Regions from separate parts of the Pseudomonas sp. H3_A02 genome, predicted to be linked through region 1. Evidence: predicted binding sites of a transcription regulator. Region 1 holds the regulator's gene; each other region holds the start of a gene.
The links. Region 1 encodes sigma-54, which starts transcription at its own class of promoters, with help from an activator protein. Its sites were predicted from a motif close to ANTGGCATNNANNTTGCTNT; they were not measured.
Positions count from the first base shown of each region.

Region 1 (4,187 bases):
TAATGACCGTTCTGCTCGTCCAGGACCACCTGGTACAAAGCTTCGTTACTCGGCGCGCTGCGCAGTTTTTCGCGCACTTCCTTGCGGTCCAGCATGCTGGCTATCTGGCGCAGCAGCTCAAGATGCGCATCGGTCGCCGCTTCCGGAACCAGCAATACAAACAGCAGGTCGACCGGAGCGCCGTCGATGGCGTCGAAATCTATGGGGGTATCAAGGTGCAACAACGCGCTGATCGGCGCGGCACAACCCTTGAGACGGCAGTGAGGAATGGCGATGCCGTTGCCAAAACCGGTGGAACCGAGTTTTTCACGGGCAACCAGGGCCTCGAAGACGTCTTGCATTCCCAGATCCGGCACCTCGCGGTGGATCAGGTTGGCAATTTGTTCGAGGGCTTTCTTTTTACTGCCGCCCGGCGCGTTCACTTGGGAACGGCCGGGGGTCAGGATGGTTTCTAGTCGGATCATGGATTGGGGGGGTTAACGACCGGTCGCGCCCTGGAGGAGGCTCTGGGTCTTTTCCTTATGCTTTTTGAGTTGGCGATCCAGCTTGTCGGTCAGCAGGTCAATCGCGGCATACATGTCTGTGTGCTCTGCGTTGGCAACCACTTCTCCGCCGGGGATATGCAGCGTGGCTTCGATTTTCTGCAGCAGCTTCTCGACGTTCATCGTGACTTGCACGTTGGTGATCTTGTCGAAATGCCTCTCCAATCGGTCGAGTTTTTCGCCGATGTAGGTGCGCAGGGGTTCGGTCACTTCCAGTTGGTGTCCACTGATGTTGACTTGCATACAGCTTCTCCTTCGTTGCCAGTGCATAAAGCGGCAGGCAGAAATGCCTGCCACTGGAACGCTGTGGCGTGGCCTGTTACATCAGCCGCTTGCGTTCGCTCGAAGGCGCGATCCCGAGGGATTCGCGGTACTTGGCGACGGTACGGCGGGCCACCTGAATGCCTTGTGCCTCCAGTAAACCAGCGATCTTGCTGTCACTCAACGGCTTTTTCTGATTTTCCGCGGCCACCAGTTTTTTGATGATCGCGCGGATGGCCGTGGACGAGCATTCGCCGCCTTCGGAGGTGCTGACATGGCTGGAGAAAAAGTATTTCAATTCATAGATGCCCCGGGGGGTATGCATGAATTTCTGGGTGGTCACCCGGGAAATCGTCGATTCGTGCATGCCCACCGCTTCGGCAATGTCATGCAGGACCAATGGTTTCATCGCTTCATCGCCGTACTCCAGGAAGCCTCGCTGGTGCTCGACGATCTGGGTGGCTACTTTCATCAGGGTTTCGTTGCGGCTTTGCAGGCTCTTGATGAACCAGCGGGCTTCCTGCAACTGGTTGCGCATGAAGGTGTTATCGGCGCTGGTGTCGGCGCGCTTGACGAAACCGGCGTACTGGGCATTGACCCGCAGCTTGGGCACCGACTCCTGGTTGAGCTCCACCAGCCAGCGATCGTTGTGCTTGCGCACGATCACGTCGGGGACCACGTACTCAGGCTCGGTGGATTCGATCTGCGAGCCGGGGCGGGGGTTGAGGCTCTGCACCAGCTCGATGACCTGGCGCAGTTCATCTTCCTTGAGCTTCATGCGACGCATCAATTGGCTGTAGTCGCGACCGCCCAGCAGGTCGATGTAATCGGTGACCAGTCGCTTGGCTTCGGCCAGCCATGGCGTCTTGGCGGATAACTGGCGCAATTGCAGCAACAGGCACTCGCCCAGGTTGCGGGCGCCGATGCCGGCCGGTTCGAATTGCTGGATGCGATGGAGAACGGCTTCGATCTCGTCCAGCTCGATGTCGAGCTCGGGGTCGAAGGCTTCGAGGATTTCTTCGAGGGTCTCGTCCAGGTAGCCCTGGTTGTTGATGCAATCGATCAGCGTCACGGCGATCAGGCGATCGGTGTCGGACATCGGCGCCAGGTTCAGTTGCCACAACAGGTGGCTTTGCAGGCTCTCACCGGCAGAGGTGCGGGTGGTGAAGTCCCACTCGTCGTCATCGCTGCTGGGCAGGTTGCTGGCGCTGGTCTGGTAGACATCTTCCCAGGCCGTGTCCACGGGCAGCTCGTTGGGAATGCGTTCGTTCCATTCGCCATCCTCGAGGTTGTCCACCGTCGGGGCGGCTTCCTGGTAGGACGGTTCCGGGATCTCGGTGTTGGGCTTCTGCTCGACGTTGTCGGCCAGCGGGTCTGTGTTATCGAAGTCGTCGCCTTCTTCCTGGCGTTCGAGCATCGGATTGGACTCCAGGGCCTCCTGGATTTCCTGTTGCAGGTCCAGGGTCGACAATTGGAGCAGGCGGATGGCCTGTTGCAGCTGCGGTGTCATCGTCAGCTGCTGGCCCATTCTCAAGACTAGCGATGGTTTCATGGCAGGGGCTTAACACCTTATTCGCCGGCGCACATGCGCCATCCACTACAGGGCGCCGGAGCGCCAAACTTAAGCAAATTATATGCCTGAAACTGAAGTGTTTGCCTAGAGCGTCGCCATAATAAAATTAAACGACGCCCGGGCAATTCGCCAGACACGTGTGCTTACAGGCGGAACTCATGGCCCAGGTACACTTCCTTGACCAGGTCATTGGCCAGGATCGCGGCGGAGTCACCTTCGGCGATCAATTGGCCGTCATTGACAATGTAGGCGGTTTCGCAGATGTCCAGGGTCTCGCGCACGTTGTGGTCGGTGATCAGCACACCGATACCCTTGGCCTTGAGGTGATGGATGATCTGCTTGATGTCGCCCACCGAAATCGGGTCCACGCCGGCGAACGGTTCGTCGAGCAGGATGAACTTCGGTGCGGTGGCCAGGGCGCGGGCGATTTCCACACGACGCCGTTCACCACCCGACAGGCTCATGCCCAGGTTGTCGCGAATGTGGCTGATGTGGAATTCCTGCAGCAGGCTTTCCAGTTCCTGGCGACGGCCGGCCTTGTCGAGTTCCTTGCGGGTCTCGAGGATCGCCATGATGTTGTCGGCTACCGACAGTTTGCGGAAGATCGACGCTTCTTGCGGCAAATAGCCGATACCTGCCTTCGCCCGGCCGTGCATCGGCTGGTGGCTGACATCCAGGTCGTCGATCAACACGCGCCCCTGATCGGCCTGGACCAGGCCGACGATCATGTAGAAGCAAGTGGTCTTGCCCGCGCCGTTAGGACCGAGCAGACCAACGATCTGGCCGCTGTCGATGGACAGGCTGACATCACGCACGACTTGACGGCTCTTGTAGCTCTTGGCCAAGTGCTGAGCTTTCAGAGTTGCCATTACTGGGCCTTCTGCTCGTCGGTTTTCTTTTTCGGCTGGATCACCATGTCGATGCGCGGACGCGACTCGGTCACCTTGCTACCGGTGGCGCGACCGGCACTGGCCAGCTTCTTGACCGTGTCGTAGACGATTTTCTCGCCCTGGGTAACGTTGTTGTCCTTGTCGACGACCTTGGCGCGGTCGATCAGGACCACGCGATCCTGGGAGGCGTGGTACTGGATGGTCACCCCGTAGCCCTGGACGGGCTTAGTGTCGCCCACGGTTTGCATCTGCTCGAAATAGGCCAGGTTGCCCACCGAAGTCACCACATCGATATCGCCAGCTGGGGTGCGGGTGATGGTCACGGTGTTGCCGGTGACCTTCATCGAGCCCTGGGTGATGATCACGTCGCCTTTATAGGTGGCGACGCCATTCTTGTCGTCGAGTTGGGCGTCGTCGGCCTGGATGCGGATAGGCTGGTCGCGGTCGTTGGGAAGAGCCCAGGCGCTCGCGCTTCCCAGTGCTGCGCCCAGACTGAGCAAAATAGGGAGGGTTTTAGCGAGCTTCATACTGTCCTCTTACGTTCGATAGCAGGTGTATCCTGCTTTCCTTCAAATACGCTTTCATTCCCGTGCCGGTCGATACACCCCCGGCGCCGTCGATTCTAACGGGTTGCTCGGTCTGCGCATATTCTTGCTGTGGGAATACGGTCATGCGTGTGCTGGTGATGATGGTCGTGCGGTTTTTCTCGTCGGTTCGGGCAACGCGTACCGAGTCGATCAGTTCCACTTCGGTGCCGCCGGAATTGACTTCGGCGTGCTCGCTCTGCACATGCCACGGGAATTCGGTGCCGCGGAACATGTTCAGGTCCGGTTTGGTGACCAGCGTAATGTCAGTGGCCTTTACGTGGTCGACCTTGTCGGACGTCATCTCATATTGCACTTTGCCGTCGGGCAGGTACTG
Region 1 is NZ_CP162807.1:128,304-132,490, reverse strand. Features, by position in the region: gene ptsN (PTS IIA-like nitrogen regulatory protein PtsN) at 1-464, opposite strand, end outside; gene hpf (ribosome hibernation-promoting factor, HPF/YfiA family) at 477-785, opposite strand; gene AB4N80_RS00605 (RNA polymerase factor sigma-54) at 862-2,355, opposite strand; gene lptB (LPS export ABC transporter ATP-binding protein) at 2,520-3,245, opposite strand; gene lptA (lipopolysaccharide transport periplasmic protein LptA) at 3,245-3,793, opposite strand; gene lptC (LPS export ABC transporter periplasmic protein LptC) at 3,780-4,187, opposite strand, start outside.

Region 2 (4,187 bases), 680 kb from region 1:
GGTCCGCTCGTTCAGGGTGATGGTGATGATGTCACCGACCCGGAAAGCCTTGCGGTCGCTGTACAGGTTCTGCTCGAAGCCGGCCTGGTAGATCGAGCCATTGTTGGCGGCAGCCGGCAACGGCGTGCGCGGCAACACCGGAGCGTAATACGGGTCATTGGGCCTGGGTGTCGGGGCGACACAGCCCGCGAGTGCGGTGATCCCACTCAGTGCCAGAACAGATACGAAGCGTTTCATGACCCTACCTCTTGGTGTTGCAGGCGACCCTGGGGCCGCCCTGTCTACGTGATGACGGACGTTGCGACGTGATTACAGATTCTGCGTAACGAACGAGAGCATCTGGTCGGCGGTGGAGATCACCTTGGAGTTCATCTCGTAGGCGCGCTGGGTGGTGATCATGTTGACCATCTCCTCAACGGTGCTCACGTTGGAGGTTTCCAGGGTGTTCTGCAGCGTGGTGCCGAAACCGTTCAGGCCTGGGGTGCCGACTTGCGGCGCGCCACTGGCGGCGGTTTCCAGGAACAGGTTGTTGCCCACCGCTTGCAGGCCGGCCGGGTTGATGAAGTCGGCGGTCTGCAGGTTGCCGATCACCTGGGCGGCCGGGTTGCCCGCCACGGTGATGGACACGGTGCCGTCACGGCCCACGGTAAAGGTCTGGGCATCGTTCGGAATGATGATCGCCGGCTCCAGGGCGAAACCGCTGGCGTTGACGATCTGGCCGTTGGAGTCGAGGTGGAACGTACCGTCGCGGGTGTAGGACGTGGTGCCGTCCGGCTGCAGGATCTGGAAGAAACCGCGACCGTCGATGGCCATGTCCAGCGGTTGCTCGGTGGTCTGCAGGCTACCGGCGTTGAAGTTTTTCTGGGTGCCGACAATGCGTACACCGGTACCCACTTGCAGGCCCGACGGCAGTTCGCTGTCCTGGGTCGACTGGGCGCCAGGTTGGCGTTTTACCTGATACAGCAGGTCCTGGAACTCGGCGCGATCACGTTTGAAACCCGTGGTCGAAACGTTCGCCAAGTTGTTGGAAATGGTCGTCAGGTTGGTGTCCTGGGCGGACAGACCTGTTTTGGCAACCCATAGAGCCGGAAGCATTCGATTCTCCTCGTACGCCTGTTTTTCGGCGCAGCGCTGTAATTAATAGTTAGATCTGCAAGACCCGAGCCATGGCTTCATCGCCTTCTTTGGCGGTGTTCATCATCTTGACGTGGAGCTCGAACTGCTTGGCCAGGGCCAGCACCGAAGTCATTTCATCCACGGCGTTGACGTTGCTCGCCTCCTGGAAACCCGATACCAACTGCACGTTGGCATCGATGGGCGCCGGCTGGCCGTCCTTGGTACGGATCGTGCCGTCCAGGGTCTTGGTCATGTTCTTGAGGTCCGGGTTGACCAGCTTGATGCGGTCGACTTCAGCCATCACCCGCGGGCCTTCACCCATGGCGCGAATGCTGATGGTGCCGTCCTGGCCGATTTCGATTTTCTGCTCCGGCGGCACAGCGATCGGACCGCCGTTGCCCATCACCGGCATGCCGTTGCCGGCCCGCAGCACGCCCAGGGCGTCAACATTGAGACTGCCGGTGCGCACGTAGCTTTCACCGCCGTCAGGATTCTGCACCGCCATCCAGCCCGGCCCGCTCACCGCCACGTCGAGGTCGCGACCGGTTTGAACCAGCGCACCCGGGGTGAAGTCCGTGGCAGGCCGTTCGGACAAGGCAAACGCCCGCGCCGGAAAGCTGTCGCCGAACACCGGCATCGAGCGCGCCTGCTCCAGGTCTTTCTGAAAGCCATTGGTGGAAATGTTCGCCAGGTTGTTGGCATGGGCCCGCTGCGCCAGTGCGTTCTGGCTGGCGCCGGTCATTGCCACATAAAGGTACTTGTCCACTGTCGTTCCTCTGCATGCCGGACGTTTGCCGCCCACTGCTGTGTTGCACAGCCTTAAGCAATTTGCAGACCAACTTTTTTCTGGCGGGCCCAGGCCCTTGAAACAAAGGGCTCTGGGGATTAGGAGGGCAGTGCCGAGTTGTATCGAAGACGAAAAACCGGCGGTGTCATGCCGCTAAGTGGCAAGGGCTGCCAAAGCACTGCCGAGCACATCGACCACGCGGTCTTGTTGATCCTTGGATAGACCGAGCCACATCGGCAAACGCAGCAGCCGCTCGGAATAACCGTCGGTAATTTCCATTGAGCCATGAACACGCCCATAGCGCGCGCCGCCGGGGGATGAATGCAGCGGCACGTAATGGAACACCGCATAGATCGCGTGGCTCTTGAGCGTCTCGAGGACAACCTGGCGCTCCACGCCAGGGGCGAGGAGTACGTAATACATGTGCGCATTGTGCTGGCAATGTTCAGGAACGATCGGACGACGCAGCAACCCTTGCTGCTCAAGCCCCGCCAAAGCGGCATGGTAGTGGTCCCAGACCGCCAGGCGGCGGCTGGTGATGGCTTGCGCCTCTTCCAACTGGGCCCAAAGGAAGGCTGCCGTCATTTCTCCGGGCAGAAAGGAGGATCCCACCTCTTGCCAAGTGTATTTGTCCACCTCGCCCCTGAAGAATCGACTGCGATCGGTGCCTTTTTCCCGAATGATCTCGGCGCGCAGTGCCATGGCAGGCTCATTGGCCAGCAACGCCCCGCCCTCCCCCGAGATCACGTTCTTGGTTTCGTGAAAACTGAATGCGCCAAGGTCGCCAATACTGCCCAAGGCTCGGCCCTTGTAGGTTGACATCACCCCTTGCGCGGCGTCCTCGACCACCGCCAGCCCATGCTTGCGCGCAATAGCCAGGATAGTGTCCATTTCGCAGGCCACGCCGGCGTAATGGACGGGCACGATCGCCTTGGTCCGTGACGTGATCGCCGCCTCGATCAGGCGCTCGTCCAGGTTCAGGGTATCAGGACGTACATCGACGAAAACCGGCACCGCGCCGCGCAACACAAAGGCGTTGGCCGTGGAAACGAAGGTATAGGAAGGCAGGATGATTTCGTCGCCAGGCTGGATGTCCAGCAGCAGAGCGGCCATTTCCAGCGCAGCGGTACAGGAGTGAGTGAGCAATGCCTTGTTGCACCCCGTGTGGGACTCCAGCCAGCGGTGGCACTGCTTGGTGAACGGGCCATCACCGGCGAGCATGTTGCCGAACTTGGCCTGGGCAATGTAATCCAGTTCCTTGCCAGTCATATACGGGCGATTGAAGAGTATCGTTTCTTTGCTCATTGCAAACTTCCCAGGGGAGGCATGGTCATGGGTGGCGCACAGCACAAAACTTCAAACCGCACTGATCCGCCCGCCTATCTGACTGCCGATATCAAGATTTTCATAAAAGTACGGGGTAAACCCGGCGTTCTTCATGGCCTGTTGGGTTTCACCAATCGCGTATGCAACCCGGTGCAGATTGAAGGTTTCACCGTCCCAGGTCGCAAAGCCTGCCCGGGGATCGCCATCACGTGGCTGGCCGACGGAACCGGGGTTGCAATAGACCTTGTCCTCCCCGCTCCACAAGTACTGGACGTGGGTATGGCCTGAGGCGAAATAGCGGCCAGGCAACGGCGCGAAATACGCTTGCGAGGGTCGTACGTATTCGTCCAGCGGATCGTTCCAGCCGCCATGGACGATGCTTAATTCATGCAGGGTCGAGCGCTCCGGGAGCGATCCCAGCCAGGCCAGATTCTGCGAAGTGATGACGCCCTGTTGATAATCCAGGCAGGCATTGGCGCTATTGGAACGAGGGCAGCGCTCATTCTTCGCCAGGTACCAATCATGATTGCCCATCACGGAGAAAATGTTTCGTTCGCGCAGGGCCTCGCAACACTCATTGACCTGGCTGTAATAACCCGCCGTGTCACCCAGGCAGATAATCCGCGAGACACCCAGCTCATCCAGCTTGGCAAGCACTGTCCGCAAGGCGCTGTAATTGCCATGTACGTCAGAAATGATCCCGATCATAGACAATGAAATCCTCTATATAACGAACGGCGAAACCACTGCGGATGATCGGCTGGCCCGATGTCTTGCCATCGAGGTAAAAATCCAGGCACATGGCCGCCTCGTTGTAGCCGAATGCGCGTCGTATCGAACTGGTCGAAGATATTCGCGGATTGATCTCCAGCAGGCTCCAGGAGGCATCGCTGCCACGACGGAATTGCAAGTTGGTCGGGCCCACCGGTTTGAAGGCGCGGCACAACCTGGCGACTGT
Region 2 is NZ_CP162807.1:6,017,255-6,021,441, forward strand. Features, by position in the region: gene flgH (flagellar basal body L-ring protein FlgH) at 1-237, opposite strand, end outside; gene flgG (flagellar basal-body rod protein FlgG) at 310-1,095, opposite strand; gene AB4N80_RS26405 (flagellar basal body rod protein FlgF) at 1,145-1,882, opposite strand; gene rffA (dTDP-4-amino-4,6-dideoxygalactose transaminase) at 2,057-3,208, opposite strand; gene AB4N80_RS26415 (metallophosphoesterase family protein) at 3,260-3,937, opposite strand; gene AB4N80_RS26420 (ATP-grasp domain-containing protein) at 3,918-4,187, opposite strand, start outside.
Region 2: the regulator sigma-54 is predicted to act here: its motif matches at 1,937-1,956, upstream of AB4N80_RS26405 (flagellar basal body rod protein FlgF).

Region 3 (4,187 bases), 2.7 Mb from region 1:
CCTGGTGCGCTCGGTGGAGCGCATCGTCAACATGAACTGGGAAGAGATCCATCCACCGCCCAAGGGCACCGGCCGCGATCACTACCTGACGGCGGTGACCCGGGTCGATAACCAGTTGGTGGAAATCATCGACGTGGAGAAAATCCTCGCCGAAGTGGCGCCCACGCCGGAAGCGATTTCCGTGGGGGTGGTGGATGCCGAGACCCAGCACAAGGCGATTTCGCTGCGAGTGTTGACCGTCGATGATTCTTCGGTGGCCCGCAAGCAGGTGACCCGTTGCCTGCAAACGGTCGGCGTCGAGGTGGTGGCGTTGAACGACGGGCGACAGGCGCTGGATTACCTGCGCAAGCTGGTCGACGAGGGCAAGAAGCCTGAGGAAGAATTCCTGATGATGATCTCCGACATTGAGATGCCGGAAATGGACGGCTACACCCTGACCTCGGAAATCCGCAGCGATCCGCGCATGCAAAAGCTGCACATCATCTTGCATACTTCGTTGTCTGGTGTTTTCAACCAGGCGATGGTCAAGAAGGTCGGTGCCGACGATTTTCTGGCAAAATTCCGCCCCGATGACCTGGCGTCCCGGGTCGTCGAACGGATCAAAGCAGCAGAATAAAGTAGAAGGTCGGGCGCGTTGTGCGCCCGGCAAGTCAACACGATGAAAGAGGCGGTATCTTGTCTACGGGTAATTTGGATTTCGAACAGTTCCGGGTCTTCCTGGAAAAAGCCTGTGGCATCTTGCTTGGTGAAAACAAGCAATACCTGGTGTCGAGCCGTCTCAATAAGTTGATGGAGCAACAGGGCCTCAAGTCATTGGGCGAGCTGGTGCAGCGTATCCAGACCCAGCCGCGCAGTGGCTTGCGCGAGATGGTGGTGGATGCCATGACTACCAACGAAACCCTATGGTTTCGTGACACCTATCCGTTCGAGGTGCTGAAGAACAAAGTGCTGCCGGCCGCCATCAAGGCCAGCCCGGGCCAGCGCCTACGGATCTGGTCGGCGGCCTGTTCGTCGGGGCAGGAACCCTATTCGCTGTCGATGTCCATCGATGAGTTCGAACGCTCCAACCTCGGCCAGTTGAAAGGCGGCGTGCAGATCGTCGCCACCGACCTGTCCGGGACCATGCTCAATAACTGCAAGACCGGCGAGTACGACAGCCTGGCCATCGGCCGTGGCTTGTCGCCGGACCGCCTGCAACGCTACTTCGACCCCAAAGGGCCGGGCAAATGGGTGGTCAAGGCGCCGATCAAGAGCCGGGTGGAGTTCCGCTCGTTCAACCTGCTGGACAGCTACGCCAGCCTGGGCAAGTTCGACATCGTGTTTTGCCGTAACGTGCTGATCTACTTCTCCGCCGAAGTGAAGAAGGACATCCTGCTGCGCATCCACGGCACGCTCAAGCCGGGCGGCTACCTGTTCCTCGGCGCCTCCGAGGCGTTGAACGGTTTGCCGGATCATTACCAGATGGTCCAGTGCAGCCCGGGGATCATCTACCAGGCGAAGTGATTGGCTTGGGTTGTCAAAAAAAGCGGGAGTCCCACGGGGCTCCCGTTTTTTATGCCCGCTAATTTCCTCCCCTCCACTATCCCTGTGGGAGCGGGCTTGCTCGCGAAGGCGGTGTGTCAGTCGAAATAAATGTCACTGTCACACTGCATTCGCGAGCAAGCCCGCTCCCACAGTTTGAGTGTCATTGCCCTTGAGAAGCGGCAGAAAAGCGGCAGCCGGCGGAAACCGATTGCCGCTTTTCTGGCATTGCCGCCTTGCCGGTGCCCGCAAAGCCCCGGTTTATGGGGTTTTTGAAAGTGGCACGACGCTTGCTTTAGCCGTCGTACGTACATTCTGGTCACCCAAAGGTTTCCGACATGAGCATCAGCTTCGATAAAGCGCTCGGTATCCACGAAAAGGCCCTGGGCTTCCGCGCCCAACGTGCCGAAGTCCTGGCCAACAACATCGCCAACGCCGATACCCCGAACTACAAGGCTCGGGATCTGGACTTCTCCAAAGTGCTCGCCGAGCAGAACGAGAAAGCCAAGAACGGCCATTTCGCCTTGAACATGACCAACAGTCGTCATATCGAAGCCGAAGGCTTGGGCAATGGCGATGAGTCGCTGATGTATCGCACGCCGATGCAGCCTTCGATCGACCAGAACACCGTGGACGCTCAACTGGAACAGTCCAACTACGCGGAAAACTCCGTGAACTTCCAGGCCAGCTTCACCCTGCTCAACAGCAAATTCAAAGGGCTGGTATCGGCCCTGCGCGGAGAGTAAGCCATGTCGATTGCGAGCGTATTCAACATCGCCGGCAGTGCCATGAGTGCCCAGACCACTCGCCTGAACACCGTCGCCAGTAACATCGCCAACGCCGAGACCGTTTCGTCGAGCATCGACCAGACCTACCGCGCCCGCCACCCGGTATTCGCCACCATGTTCCAGGGCGGCCAGTCCGGCGGCAGCGACTCGCTGTTCCAGGACCAGGAAGCGGCCGGGCAGGGCGTACAGGTGCTTGGCGTGGTCGAAGACCAGAGCAACCTTGAAGCACGTTATGAGCCAAACCATCCGGCCGCGGACGCCAAGGGTTATGTCTACTACCCGAACGTCAACGTCGTCGAAGAAATGGCCGACATGATTTCCGCCAGTCGTTCGTTCCAGACCAACGCCGAAATGATGAACACCGCCAAAGCCATGATGCAGAAGGTCCTGACCCTCGGTCAGTGATAAGGGGCGAGTCACATGAGCGTTACCAACACTACCAGCGGTTTGAGTCTCAACGAGATTCTGGCCAACTCCTCGGTCAAGACCAACACCACCACCGATACCCTGGGTACGGTGACGGGCATGGCGACCGGCAAGAAGGAGTTGGGCAAGGATGCGTTCCTGCAGTTGCTCGTGACCCAGCTGAAAAACCAGAACCCGCTGGAGCCACAGGATAACGGCGAGTTCGTTGCCCAGTTGGCGCAGTTCAGCAGCCTGGAAGGCATCACCACCCTCAACCAGACGGTGAGCGGCATTGCCGGCAACTACAACTCGTCCCAGGCCTTGCAGGCCTCGTCACTGGTGGGTCGCTCGGTCATTGCCCCAGGTGACAAGGCTGTGGTCGATACCTCCAAGAGCCTCAACGGCACGGTGGTGGTGCCGACATCGGTGTCCTCTGTTGCCGTCAAGATCGTGGACAAGGACGGCAAGACCGTTCGCACCATCGACCTGGGCAGCCAGAAGGCCGGCAACTCCGCCTTCATCTGGGATGGCAAGAGCGACGCGGGCGCGGTCGTTGAATCGGGCACCTACACCTTCGCCGCTTCGACCACCATCGACGGCAAGGCCACGTCGCTGATCACTAACCTGCCGGCCACGGTCAGCAGCGTGACGATCAGCCAGACGGGCGGTGAGCTGATGCTCAACCTGGCCGGGCTGGGCAGCATTGCCCTGTCCAAAGTACAAACTATTGGTATGTAGAGCCGACTAACCGGCAAAAGGAGTCAACATGTCTTTTAACATCGGCCTTAGCGGTCTCTATGCAGCCAACAAACAGCTGGACGTGACCGGCAACAACATCGCCAACGTGGCGACCACCGGTTTCAAATCGTCCCGCGCGGAATTCGAAGACGTCTATTCGGCTACCAAGCTGGGCTCGGGCAGCAAGACCGTCGGCAACGGCGTGCGCCTGGCCAACGTTTCCCAGCAGTTCGGCCAGGGTGACGTGAACAACACCGGCAACGTGCTGGACATGGGCATCCAGGGCCAGGGCTTCTTTGTCCTGAGCAACGACGGCTCCCTGAGCTACACCCGTGCCGGTACCTTCAAGACCGACAAGGAAGGCTTCATCACCAACAGTGATGGCACGGCCCGCCTGCAAGGCTATGGCGTGGATGCCAACGGCAAGATCCAGAACGGTATCCTGACCGACCTGCGCATCGACACCTCGAACCTGCCGCCGCAAGCCACCAGTCTGGTTTCGTCGACCATCAACCTGAACTCGACGGCGACGCCGATCACTGTGGCGTTCAATCCGGCCGACACGGCCACGTTCACCAAGCAGTTCACTACTCCGGTCTATGACACCCAGGGCAACCAGCACTCCATGGACCAGTACATGGTCAAGACTGCCGGCAATACTTGGAACGTCTATACCTTGATTGATGGTCGTAACCTCAATGGCAGCGCGCCGGTTGCTCCGAACGCTCCAGTTCC
Region 3 is NZ_CP162807.1:2,860,438-2,864,624, forward strand. Features, by position in the region: gene AB4N80_RS12650 (chemotaxis protein CheV) at 1-616, shown strand, start outside; gene cheR (protein-glutamate O-methyltransferase CheR) at 676-1,503, shown strand; gene flgB (flagellar basal body rod protein FlgB) at 1,860-2,267, shown strand; gene flgC (flagellar basal body rod protein FlgC) at 2,271-2,714, shown strand; gene flgD (flagellar hook assembly protein FlgD) at 2,730-3,452, shown strand; gene flgE (flagellar hook protein FlgE) at 3,481-4,187, shown strand, end outside.
Region 3: the regulator sigma-54 is predicted to act here: its motif matches at 1,799-1,818, upstream of flgB (flagellar basal body rod protein FlgB).

Region 4 (4,187 bases), 2.1 Mb from region 1:
TTGCCCTCGGCCATGATCAACCGTTGCAGCTCGGGCGTGTTCTTGACCACTTCGTAAACCCCCACGCGCCCTTTGTAGCCGTGGTTGCACTGTTCGCAACCGACCGGCTCATAGATCGTGAATGTGCCGATGCGTTCCCGGGGGAAACCTTCCTTGAGCAAGGTTTCCTCGGGAACCTCGATGGCCTTCTTGCAGTGGTTGCACAGCTTGCGCGCCAGCCGCTGGGCGATGATCAGGTGCACGGCGGTGGCGATGTTGAACCCCGGAATGCCCATGTTCTGCAAGCGGATCAGGGTTTCGGCGGCGCTGTTGGTGTGCAAGGTGGAGAGCACCAGGTGCCCGGTCTGGGCGGCCTTGATGGCGATTTCGGCGGTTTCCAGGTCGCGGATCTCGCCGACCATGATCACATCCGGGTCCTGGCGCAGGAACGAGCGCAGGGCCTGGGCGAAGTCCAGCCCCTGGCGCGGGTTCACGTTGACCTGGTTGATGCCTTCCATGTTGATCTCCACCGGGTCTTCGGCGGTGGAAATGTTGATGTCCACGGTGTTGAGGATATTCAGCCCGGTGTACAGCGATACGGTCTTGCCCGAGCCGGTCGGTCCGGTGACCAGGATCAGCCCTTGTGGTTGCTTGAGGGCGGCCATGTACAGGTCTTTCTGATCCGGTTCATAGCCCAGGGCATCGATGCCCATTTGCGCACTGGACGGGTCGAGGATCCGGATTACCACTTTTTCGCCCCAGAGCGTCGGCAGGGTGTTGACCCGGAAGTCGATGGACTTGGTTTTCGACAGGCGCATTTTCAATCGGCCGTCCTGGGGTTTGCGCCGCTCGGAAATATCCAGGCTGGCCATGACCTTCAGGCGGGCGGCAATACGGGTCGCCAGTTGGATCGGCGGCCGGGCCACTTCCCGCAGCATGCCGTCGGTGCGCACCCGCACCCGGTAGATTTTTTCGTAAGGCTCGAAGTGCAGGTCGGAAGAGCCGCCCTTGATCGCGTCCAGCAGCATCTTGTTGACGAAACGCACCACGGGCGCGTCGTCGGTGTCCTGGCCGCCGATGGAATCCTGCTTGGTGTCGTCGATCGACTCGATGTCCAGGCCGTCGAGGTCGGCATCGCCCATGCCTTCCAGGCCCGTACTTGTGGATTCGAAGAACTTCTCGATGGCGTCGCTGAGTTTATCGTCCTCCACCAGGATGGCTTCGGTGGTCAGGCCGGTGCTGAACTGGATGTCATTGATGGCCTGGTGATTAGTCGGGTCGGAGATGCCCACGAACAGTTTGTTGCCGCGTCGCCACAGCGGCAGGGCATGGTGCTGGCGCACCAGTTTTTCGCTGACCAGGCCGGTGGGCTGGGCTTCTTTGTCCAGGCTGTTGAGGTCCAGCAGGGCGACGCCGAAATGCTCCGAGGCGATTTCCGCGACCTGACGGCTCTGGACCAGTTTGTTCTGCACCAGGTAGCTGACCAGGGGGATGCGGCTGCGTTGAGCCTGTTGATACGCCTGTTGCGCACTTTGCTCGGTGATCAGTTCGGCCAGCACCAATTGCTTGGTCAGGCCGCTGAGGGCGATGTCATTCATGGGGATACCGGACGCGGACAGTTCATGACTTATAGCCTAGTCAAGCATCGACGCCAAACCAGCGGGCCAGGGTGACAAAAAACGTCAGATAGTGCGGTTGTGGAGGTAGGACGCCGCCGTTGTGCGGGTTCAAACCCCTTTATTGATAGGGCTTGAGGGTTGGCATGTGCCCTGCAATGGCCGTTTCAGGTCATGAGATTTCGACTCATGCATGGGAGATGTCTATGAATAAGCAAAAGGGTTTTACGCTGATCGAGCTGCTGATCGTCGTGGCGATCATCGGCATTCTGGCGACGTTCGCGTTGCCTCAATATTCCAGGTATCAAGCGCGGGCGAAGGCTACCGCTGGGCTGGGGGAAATCTCGGCGCTGAAGGTAGCGTACGAGGATCAAATGAATCAGGGCGTTACTCCAACGTTGGCCCTCATGAACGCCCCGACCACAACCAGCAACTGCACAATTTCGGTAACAGGTACGGCTACGACGGCAGGCTCTATCGTTTGTACCCTCCTGAACGCCCCTGCCTCTATAGCAGGTAGGACGATCACCCTCAGCCGCGATGTCAACGGCGCTTGGACATGCGCATCCACCGCACCCAGGGAATTCCTGCCGACCTCTTGCCCTGGCACCTAATACTCGCGCGGCGAGGGGCCCCGCTCCCTCGCCGTGCAAACCCTTCTTGATTCATCAGCTTAGCGGCAAGGCAGGATCGGCATGTTGCATGTTGAAAATGGGAGGCTCATGCAATTTGCATGATTCTGAATTTCATCGCTTCGCTTAACTTATTGATTTTTATGTAATTAATTAATCTCTTAAAACTGGCACAACCTTCGCACTACTCCTGATAACCCTGCCGGGATCCACCTCCGGCAGTTTTTGAGAAAAACAGGAGTTACTCGTATGAAGAAGTTCGCTATCACTGCCGCCGCTGCTACCGCACTGACCCTGACCATGGCTAGCGCATTCGCCGAGACCACTCAAGCAACTCAGGCGCCAATGATGCTGGCTGCGGGCGAAGTGACAGAGGCCAAGGAAGACGTTTCCGATACCTGGATCACCACCAAGGTCAAAGCTGACCTGGTCACCGAAAAAGGCATTCCTGGCAGCGACATCAAAGTCGAAACCAATAAAGGTGTTGTGTCCCTGTCTTCGATGACCAAAGTCACTGATGCACAAAAAGACACCGCCGTGGCGATCGCCAAGAAAATCAAAGGCGTTAAGGCCGTATCGGCTGACGGCCTGAAAGCCGAGTAAGGCTAAGACTTCTCGCCTGGACCGGGAGAAGGCACGGTAAGCGGGCTGAGTCATACGCTTGCCGTTGCTTTGGAGTTCATGCGAAAGGCCACACGGACGTGGCCATTACAGGCCCCCGGCATTCGTGCCGGGGGCCTGTTCTATTCTGGGGAGGGAAGAGTGTGCGGTCCGGCCGGGGAAACCGGGTTGTCCTTATCGCGAGCAAGCTCGCTCCCGCAGGGATCGAGTTCTTTCAGAAGAAAGCGATCAAGCCTGTTCCCCCAGGGGATCGAGTTCTGCCGGAAGCAATGCGATCAAATGTGGGAGCGAGCTTGCTCGCGATGGCGGCGGTACATTCACCGCCCCCGCTTGCTGGTGATCTGCACCAGCCGATTTCCCTCGAAACGCAGGTACTGGTACATGCCGCTGTTGGGGCCGTAGGTCCATTCTTCCACCGGGTATTCCTCCCGGCGATTGACACTGCGCTTGTAGCCCAGGTCATCCCGCGCCACGGGCTGCCCACACTTTTGCAGCACTTCACTGGAGCGGTCGCCGACGCTGATCAACTGGCTGCCGCAGCGCAGCGTGTCGGCAGCCGAGGCCTGGCCGGCGGCGAGCAACAGACCCAGGCTGAGCCCGTACCAGGGTTTCATCTTATTCGGCATCCAGATGCATAGGGGTAATCACCCGGCCATCGCTTTCAGCCTGGCCGAGGCTGGCGTCGATGAAATACACACGGTCGTCGGCCAATTGGCCTTTGTCCACCAGGAAATCCTTGATGCTGCTGGCCCGTTCCTGCCCCAGCTGACGCAATAGCACGTCGCTGCCGCTCCAGAACTTGATCACGCCTTCGCGCAGTTTCTCGATACGGGCCTTTTTATCCAGTTGCGTCCATTCGGCCGGCGGCTGGGTCTTGAGGCGCGTGCGGTAGATGCCTTCGAGCAGCGGGGCCTTTTCATCCTCGGGCACTTCTATCAGCGAAGCCTGGGCCGGAACTTTGTCGCCCCGACGCTGGAGCATCTTGTAGTAGTTGTACTGGTATTCGCGCTCCAGGCGCTGGGCGGCGAGCAATGGTCCGTCGCTGCTCTCGGCGGCGGTGCCTTCGATCTCCAGGCGCAGCTCCGGCCGTTTGGCCAGGGCTTCGGAGAGTTTGAGCAGCGTGCCTTCGTTGTCCTTGCTCAGGTCGCTGGAGCCCGGCGCAAACGCGACGCTGCCCAGGTCCTCCGAGCCGCCGCCGGCCACCAGCCCGCCGATGAGCTTGAACGGCGCCTGGGCCGCGCGTACCACCAGGTTGCGCAGGGTCTGCCAGACGATTGGCATGACACTGAACTGCGGATCGTTGAGGTTGCCAGTGACCGGCAGTTCGATGGAAATCTTG
Region 4 is NZ_CP162807.1:2,260,730-2,264,916, forward strand. Features, by position in the region: gene pilB (type IV-A pilus assembly ATPase PilB) at 1-1,577, opposite strand, end outside; gene AB4N80_RS09880 (pilin) at 1,802-2,209, shown strand; gene AB4N80_RS09885 (BON domain-containing protein) at 2,477-2,830, shown strand; gene AB4N80_RS09890 (DUF2845 domain-containing protein) at 3,166-3,462, opposite strand; gene AB4N80_RS09895 (DUF748 domain-containing protein) at 3,464-4,187, opposite strand, start outside.
Region 4: the regulator sigma-54 is predicted to act here: its motif matches at 1,736-1,755, upstream of AB4N80_RS09880 (pilin).